2 regions of the Paenibacillus sp. FSL R7-0297 genome follow, and region 2 is predicted to be linked to the other one. Evidence: a T-box and tRNA genes for the amino acid it is inferred to sense, from the RefSeq annotation. Region 2 holds a T-box; the other holds one or more tRNA genes.
What was found. The T-box of region 2 lies ahead of pheS (phenylalanine--tRNA ligase subunit alpha). A T-box ahead of a tRNA ligase gene usually reads a tRNA of that ligase, here a tRNA-Phe.

Region 1: it has a tRNA-Phe gene. The T-box ahead of pheS (phenylalanine--tRNA ligase subunit alpha) is inferred to sense a tRNA for this amino acid. The anticodon was not compared.

The regions. Positions count from the first base shown of each region.
Region 1 is NZ_JBBPAQ010000001.1:2,145,419-2,149,549, forward strand. It holds rRNA gene MKZ24_RS09420 (23S ribosomal RNA) at 1-2,008, shown strand, start outside; tRNA gene MKZ24_RS09425 (tRNA-Asn) at 2,072-2,147, shown strand; tRNA gene MKZ24_RS09430 (tRNA-Ser) at 2,151-2,240, shown strand; tRNA gene MKZ24_RS09435 (tRNA-Glu) at 2,271-2,345, shown strand; tRNA gene MKZ24_RS09440 (tRNA-Val) at 2,462-2,537, shown strand; tRNA gene MKZ24_RS09445 (tRNA-Met) at 2,572-2,648, shown strand; tRNA gene MKZ24_RS09450 (tRNA-Asp) at 2,653-2,730, shown strand; tRNA gene MKZ24_RS09455 (tRNA-Phe) at 2,750-2,825, shown strand; tRNA gene MKZ24_RS09460 (tRNA-Thr) at 2,846-2,921, shown strand; tRNA gene MKZ24_RS09465 (tRNA-Tyr) at 2,927-3,012, shown strand; tRNA gene MKZ24_RS09470 (tRNA-Trp) at 3,018-3,091, shown strand; tRNA gene MKZ24_RS09475 (tRNA-His) at 3,118-3,193, shown strand; tRNA gene MKZ24_RS09480 (tRNA-His) at 3,243-3,318, shown strand; tRNA gene MKZ24_RS09485 (tRNA-Gln) at 3,337-3,411, shown strand; tRNA gene MKZ24_RS09490 (tRNA-Gly) at 3,418-3,492, shown strand; tRNA gene MKZ24_RS09495 (tRNA-Cys) at 3,499-3,572, shown strand; tRNA gene MKZ24_RS09500 (tRNA-Leu) at 3,609-3,687, shown strand; partial or broken gene MKZ24_RS09505 (MFS transporter) at 3,842-4,131, opposite strand, start outside; gene MKZ24_RS33080 (hypothetical protein) at 4,053-4,131, opposite strand, start outside.
Region 2 is NZ_JBBPAQ010000001.1:6,600,771-6,604,901, reverse strand. It holds gene MKZ24_RS28750 (hypothetical protein) at 1-1,524, opposite strand, end outside; T-box leader at 1,797-2,084, shown strand; gene pheS (phenylalanine--tRNA ligase subunit alpha) at 2,144-3,178, shown strand; gene pheT (phenylalanine--tRNA ligase subunit beta) at 3,525-4,131, shown strand, end outside.

The sequences.
Region 1 (4,131 bases), 4.5 Mb from region 2:
TGGGTGCGGGGCCCGCAAGGGTTACCAAGCTCAGTCAAACTCCGAATGCCATTAACTTCTTGCCGGGAGTCAGACAGTGAGTGCTAAGATCCATTGTCAAAAGGGAAACAGCCCAGACCATCAGCTAAGGTCCCCAAGTGTGTGTTAAGTGGGAAAGGATGTGGAGTTGCACAGACAACCAGGATGTTGGCTTAGAAGCAGCCACCATTGAAAGAGTGCGTAATAGCTCACTGGTCGAGTGACTCTGCGCCGAAAATGTAACGGGGCTAAACACACCACCGAAGCTATGGCTAGATACTTTGTATCTGGGGTAGGGGAGCGTTGTATGTGGGTTGAAGGTGTACCGTAAGGAGCGCTGGACAGCATACAAGTGAGAATGCCGGTATGAGTAACGAAAAGATCAGTGAGAATCTGATCCGCCGAAAGCCCAAGGTTTCCTGAGGAAGGCTCGTCCGCTCAGGGTAAGTCGGGACCTAAGGCGAGGCCGAAAGGCGTAGTCGAAGGACAACAGTTTGAAATTACTGTACCACCGTAATCCGCTATGAGCGATGGGGTGACGCAGGAGGGTAGTGACGCGGACTGATGGATGTGTCCGTCTAAGCAGTGAGGCTGATGTGTAGGCAAATCCGCACATCATTAAGGCTGGGCTGTGATGGGGAGCGAAAATTGTAGTAGCGAAGGTCATGATCTCACACTGCCAAGAAAAGCCTCTAGCCAGGAGAAGGTGCCCGTACCGCAAACCGACACAGGTAGGCGAGAAGAGAATTCTAAGGCGCGCGGAAGAACTCTCGTTAAGGAACTCGGCAAAATGACCTCGTAACTTCGGGAGAAGAGGTGCCTCGGTAGGGTGAATAGCCCGAGGGGGCCGCAGTGAAAAGGCCCAAGCGACTGTTTAGCAAAAACACAGGTCTGTGCGAAGCCGCAAGGCGAAGTATACGGGCTGACGCCTGCCCGGTGCTGGAAGGTTAAGGGGAGTGGTTAGGGGCAACCCGAAGCTGTGAACCGAAGCCCCAGTAAACGGCGGCCGTAACTATAACGGTCCTAAGGTAGCGAAATTCCTTGTCAGGTAAATTCTGACCCGCACGAATGGCGTAACGACTTGGGCGCTGTCTCAACGAGAGATCCGGTGAAATTTTAATACCTGTGAAGATGCAGGTTACCCGCGACAAGACGGAAAGACCCCATGGAGCTTTACTGCAGCTTGATATTGAATTTGGGTACGATCTGTACAGGATAGGTGGGAGCCGTAGAGGCAGGAGCGCAAGCTTCTGCGGAGGCGCCGTTGGGATACCACCCTGATCGTATCTAGGTTCTAACCTAGTACCCTAAGCGGGTACGGGGACCGTGTCAGGCGGGCAGTTTGACTGGGGCGGTCGCCTCCTAAAGAGTAACGGAGGCGTTCAAAGGTTCCCTCAGAATGGTTGGAAATCATTCGCAGAGTGCAAAGGCATAAGGGAGCTTGACTGCGAGACCTACAAGTCGAGCAGGGACGAAAGTCGGACTTAGTGATCCGGTGGTACCGCATGGAAGGGCCATCGCTCAACGGATAAAAGCTACCCTGGGGATAACAGGCTTATCTCCCCCAAGAGTCCACATCGACGGGGAGGTTTGGCACCTCGATGTCGGCTCATCGCATCCTGGGGCTGAAGTAGGTCCCAAGGGTTGGGCTGTTCGCCCATTAAAGCGGTACGCGAGCTGGGTTCAGAACGTCGTGAGACAGTTCGGTCCCTATCTGTCGTGGGCGCAGGAAATTTGAGAGGAGCTGTCCTTAGTACGAGAGGACCGGGATGGACGTACCGCTGGTGCATCAGTTGTTCCGCCAGGAGCATGGCTGAGTAGCTACGTACGGACGGGATAAGCGCTGAAAGCATCTAAGCGTGAAGCCCCCCTCAAGATGAGATTTCCCAACTAGTAAGACCCCTTGAAGACGACGAGGTAGATAGGTTGGAGGTGGAAGTGCAGCAATGCACGGAGCTGACCAATACTAATCGGTCGAGGGCTTATCCAAATTTCTTAGAGCGCAGATTCGTTTCGGATTCAGTTTTCAGGCGATCAAGCTTGATATGTATATTCCCTGATAGCTCAGTTGGTAGAGCACTCGACTGTTAATCGAGTTGTCACAGGTTCGAGTCCTGTTCGGGGAGCCATTTGGAGAGGTGTCCGAGTTTGGCCGAAGGAGCACGATTGGAAATCGTGTAGGCGCCACAAGCGTCTCGAGGGTTCGAATCCCTCTCTCTCCGTAGCTTTACTTTACAAGTAGTTAACAGCATGGCTCGTTGGTCAAGGGGTTAAGACACCTCCCTTTCACGGAGGTAACATGGGTTCGAATCCCATACGAGTCACCAATTTCTTCTTCGATTAATGGGATGAGAATTCCCTGGGTTCGTTGAAGCATAGGCATCGTAAGGAATACATCGCAATCTCGTAACGGAGTGGAGAGTATCTCATACGAGTCATATATGGAGGCTTAGCTCAGCTGGGAGAGCATCTGCCTTACAAGCAGAGGGTCGGGGGTTCGAACCCCTCAGCCTCCACCATCTATCTTTTAATAGAATAGATCTTTAACATTGACGCGGGGTGGAGCAGCCCGGTAGCTCGTCGGGCTCATAACCCGAAGGCCGCAGGTTCAAATCCTGCCCCCGCAACCAATTTGGAACCGTGGTGTAGTTGGCCTAACATGCCTGCCTGTCACGCAGGAGATCGCGGGTTCGAATCCCGTCGGTTCCGCCATCTTTATGAAAAAATGTTCGGCTCGGTAGCTCAGTCGGTAGAGCAAAGGACTGAAAATCCTTGTGTCGGGGGTTCGATTCCCTCCCGCGCCACCATATTTCTTACAACTTAATACGCCGGTGTAGCTCAATTGGTAGAGCAACTGACTTGTAATCAGTAGGTTGGGGGTTCAAGTCCTCTCGCCGGCACCATCCTCGGAGGCTTAGCGAAGTGGCCAAACGCATCAGACTGTAAATCTGCTCACGTACGTGTTCGGTGGTTCGAATCCATCAGCCTCCACCATTTTTAGGGGCATAGTTTAAAGGTAGAACAACGGTCTCCAAAACCGTTGGTGTGGGTTCAATTCCTGCTGCCCCTGCCAAGTAATATCCTATAAAATTTAATATGGCGATCGTGGCGAAGTGGTTAACGCACCGGATTGTGGTTCCGGCATTCGTGGGTTCGAGACCCATCGGTCGCCCCATTTCTTTTATAAGAGTTATAAGGCATTGCAATTAAATAAGCTTCATATGGCGACTGTGGCGAAGGGGTTAACGCACCGGATTGTGGTTCCGGCATTCGTGGGTTCGAGACCCATCAGTCGCCCCATTTTATTAAATCAAATGTTGGGGATTAGCCAAGCGGTAAGGCAACGGACTTTGACTCCGTCATTCATAGGTTCGATTCCTATATCCCCAGCCATTATATGCGGACGTGGCTCAGCGGTAGAGCATCGCCTTGCCAAGGCGAGGGTCGCGGGTTCGATTCCCGTCGTCCGCTCCATTTTTTGGTGCCATAGCCAAGTGGTAAGGCAAAGCTCTGCAAAAGCTTTATCCCCAGTTCAAATCTGGGTGGCACCTCCATTTTATTTTAGAATCAATTGTAAATAATATGTATATGCCGGCGTGGCGGAATGGCAGACGCGCTCGACTCAAAATCGAGTGGGAAACCGTGGAGGTTCGAGTCCTCTCGCCGGTATCTGCTAAAAGAGTTCATCAGAGATATTCTCTGGTGGGCTCTTTTTTCTTTTTATTTGAGCTGTATTCTCTTACTCCAGTTATGCGTAGAACTATCAAGATCCAGGCAATCTTTATCAGAACCAACAAATTGATTTCTAGCCGCACCTAGACCAACGATACCTCATGCCTGCCCCCACAGCTAAGGGAACACTAATACCGGAAGCTACCGCCCCGCATAGATTCAGGGAAACAGAATATCCCACTGTCCATAGTACCCATTTGCTGCGGAAACTCCCGTTTGATCAGGCTCGGAAGTAATACATTACATAGGGGAATAGCAAACCTCAGAATTGCAGTTCCAACATACAAGGTCACTCCTCCCGATTACGACTGAACAGCAATGGTCCCACCGATGTGAGGGGAGCACGCAAATTCGCTGCGATAAAAATAATTCCTACGATCA
Region 2 (4,131 bases):
GTTGCTGATGCTGACCTTAGCCTGTACGATATCTTCGCTGCCCCATGGCAGACGCTGCAGGGAATTCAGTGTGACGCCGAAGGTGCCGTAGCTGTTGGTAATGCTGTTCTCTGTAGAAATGTGAGTATTGCCTGCCAGGGAATAAGGGATTTTGAAATAGGCTACAGGCAGTATTACTTTACTTGAACTGCTGCTGCTCTCACTGCTGCCGTTGCTGCTGGTGCTGCTGCTGCTGGTGCTACTTGTGGTGGTACTGGTGCTGCTGCCCGCAGGGGCAACCATTTGCAGTTCGAGCGTATCCTGACCCAGTTCAAGCGGAACGCTGGCGGTTAGTTCAATCAGCTTCTCTTCCAGCGGCTTCAAGGTAAGGGAGCTGAACGCAGTCGTTGTTACCGGGAAGGTATAGCCTTCAGCGGATTTGACAGCAAGCTCATACGCAGGTAAAGTCACTGCTTTGGTGCCGGCATTTTTAAGGGTGAGCTGATAACTCCACACGGCGTTGCCATTGTCTGCATGCACACTTGCGTCCGCGAGCTTCATGTCTACAATATTGCTGTCGATGGAGATCTTCTTGGTATAGCCAGCCGCCACGGTGAAATCAGCTGTACCCGCAGCAGGAAGGGAATAGGAGGAGACCGGAAGATAGAGCTTCAGCCCTTCATCCAGCTTGGCGATCTGCAGCGTCATCTTGGTGACGTTCATGTAGGAGGGAATCTCAGTCATATAGTAGAGCGTCTTCTTCTCCTGAGGCTGAATCTTGTATTCAGAGCTGCTGTCATCCAGCGTGAGCGTGAAGGTAGAGCCGCCCGAGGATTTCAGGTACAGGCTGTAGCCCGGGTCTGTAAGCACCTTGGTGCCCAGATTTGTTAAGCTCAGTCCAACCTTGGCATAGACCTTGCCGTTATATTTATAGATTTGCACAGATTCAGCTTTGGTGTTGACCGGAATGCTGCTTAGTTCAACTTTGCGGATCTCACCCTTAAGGGCGGACAGCGAATAGTTAGACGGAACGGTAAAAGTACCTATACGCTGTTCATAATTATCGGAGCTGAAGTTCCAGCCGTACATGTTGACTTTAAGCCCTTTGACCGAGGCGGCTGTTCCGATATTCGCATAATATGTAATGCTGGTGCTCTGCTTCGCAGCTATCTTCTTGGTAGTGCTGTCTGCGGTGACGGGGATTCCCTTGATGATGCTGCCGCCGGTAGTCACAATCTTGGAGAAATAGTTCACCAGATTGACGCTACTGCCAGCATTGTTAGTATAAGTGAGTGTATAGGTGAGAATATTACCTCCGGTTTGGCTCTGAATGCCTACATGGCTCAGCTTCACACTAAGCGTAGTGCCGAGCTTAATCGCGCTGAGACCGGTGAGTGTGGAGACTTCCGTTACTGTGGCCGCTGTTTTGGCAGTGGCTGTACTGGCCGGGGCAGCAAACGCCGTGGTTCCCGCGATCCCCGCGAGTTGACTTGCAGCAAATGTACTGAGTAACAGCAGGACAAATGCCTTTCTTCGTTTAAGCATGAAATTCCCTCCCTGTATAAAAGCCGATACGATCCCAAAGCTGCCGCATTCAAAATAAGGACAGCTAGGCTTTTCTCAATAGGGAAAATATCAAATCCGGCTGAACGTCTGCTGAAAAAAAGCCCTTCAAACGGTGCTGAAGCTTAAAGGAAGCTTAAAGGAAGATAAAAATTAACCTAAAATTGTGCAACTTGTCAAAAGCGCTGTTTTTGCATATAATAAATAGACATATCTTCTGAACTGGAAGATCGAGTGTATTTGACACAATCCGCATAAATGCATTGATGGAGAAAAGTACGCAGTGCCTGGCTTACAGGGAGGAAGCGCCGCAGATTGAGAGCGTTTCTAAGAGAGCAGAGCTGCCGAAGTTCACTCCGGAGCAGTTCCCTGAATTCCACTCAGGTTCGCCTTGAGGGAGACAGTAGGGGATACCGGCCGCAGACCGTTATTTCTGTTAAAGTGAGACAGGTCTCCACCGCACCGAAAGAGGGAATATTGCTCTTAAGGGAAGCGCTGCAGCCGTCTAACAAGGGTGGTACCACGGTCTTTTCGTCCCTTTACCGGGAGGAAAGGCCTTTTTTTGTTGAACAATACGAGATTTAAGGGGGCAGTACAAGGCATGAAAGAGAAATTGGAAGCATTGAAGGCCGAGGCATTGGCGAAGCTGCAGGAGGTAACCGATCCGCAGATTCTGAATGATGTGCGCGTGAAATACCTTGGTAAAAAAGGTGAGCTTACTGAAGTTCTGCGCGGTATGGGCGGGCTCAGCGCAGAGGAACGTCCGGTGATCGGCCAAGTGGCCAACCTGGTACGCAGTGCCATTGAAGAGGTCATCGGCGCGAAGCAGGAGCTCTTCCAGCAGCAGGAAACACAGAACCGTCTGAATGCGGAGAAGGTTGATGTTACATTGCCGGGCCGCGGCCTGCCGCAGGGCGGAGTTCACCCGCTGAGCCGGGTGATCCAGGATATCGAGGATATTTTCATCGGGATGGGCTTCCAGATTGAAGAAGGACCGGAAGTGGAGACAGACTACTTCAACTTCGAAGCCCTTAACCTGCCGAAGAACCATCCGGCCCGTGATATGCAGGATTCCTTCTATATAACGGAAGACATTCTGATGCGCACACAGACTTCTCCGGTGCAGGTCCGCACCATGCAGGCTATGAATGGCGAAGCTCCGGTCAAAATCATCTGTCCGGGCAAAGTGTTCCGCCGCGATGATGACGATGCGACCCATTCCTTCCAGTTCCATCAGATTGAAGGTCTGGTCATCGGCCGTAATATCCGGATGAGCGACCTGAAGGGGACACTGCAGCAGTTCATGAAAGAGATGTTCGGTCCTACGGCCGGCATCCGCCTGCGTCCGAGCTTCTTCCCGTTCACCGAGCCGAGCGTTGAGGTGGATGTAAGCTGCTTCAAATGCGGCGGCGAAGGCTGCCGTCTCTGCAAGCAGAGTGGATGGCTGGAGATCCTTGGTGCAGGTATGGTTCACCCGAATGTGCTGCGGATGGGCGGATACGACCCTGAAGTTTACAGCGGCTTCGCATTCGGTATGGGTGCGGAACGGATCGCGATGCTGAAATACGGAATCGATGACATCCGCTACTTCTACACGAATGATATGGGTTTTGTGAAGCAGTTCAAGGGGATTTAGAGATTTGGCGGGTGTGCGGGGTGCGTGGGATTGGATACTGGCAAGCCGATGACGGCTGTTCTATAGAAATGACTGTAATAGAAGGACCGGAGGGGGATTTTGGAACTGTAGGAGCGTCAGCGTCCGCCTTTGTCACCGGATTTCAACCGCGAAGAGCGGTATAAATAAAGAAATCTGGGGACAACAGCGGCCGGAAGTCCAAATATTCTCTGTAGGAACACTGCTTTACAGGAATTTTAATAGAACGAAGTTGGCATCGTGGCTTGTTTTAGATCCGCTCCCGCGCGCCAAGCATAGGCCGGCATGGAGAGATAAATACATCTGAAACAAAAGGAAGTGTGCGAAAATGAAAGTATCAACCGCCTGGCTGGCTGATTATATATCGCTGGACGGGGTGACCGCTGATGAACTTGCGGACAAAATCACTACCGCCGGCATTGAGATTGACGGAGTTGAACGCCGTAACAAAGGGATTTCCGGAATCGTAACCGGCTATGTGAAATCCAAAGAGAAGCATCCGGACGCCGACAAGCTGAACATCTGCATCGTGGATGCCGGACAGGGCGAGGATCTGCAGATTGTCTGCGGTGCCAAGAATGTCGCAGCGGGACAGAAGGTTCCGGTCGCACTGGTTGGCGCTAAGCTGCCCGGACTGGAAATCAAGAAAGCTAAGCTGCGCGGCGTGCTGTCGCAGGGGATGATCTGCTCGGCCAAAGAGCTGGGGCTGAACGACAAGCTGCTGCCCAAAGAGCTGCAGGAAGGTATTCTCGTATTGCCTGAGAATATAGAAGTCGGCCAGGATATCCTCAAGGTGCTTGGCCTGAACGATGAAATCCTGGATTTCGACCTGACGCCTAACCGCTCCGACTGTCTGAGCATGATCGGTGCTGCTTATGAAGTGAGCGCAATTCTGGGCCGTGACCTGCAGCTGGCAGATCCGGCGGCAGAGCTTG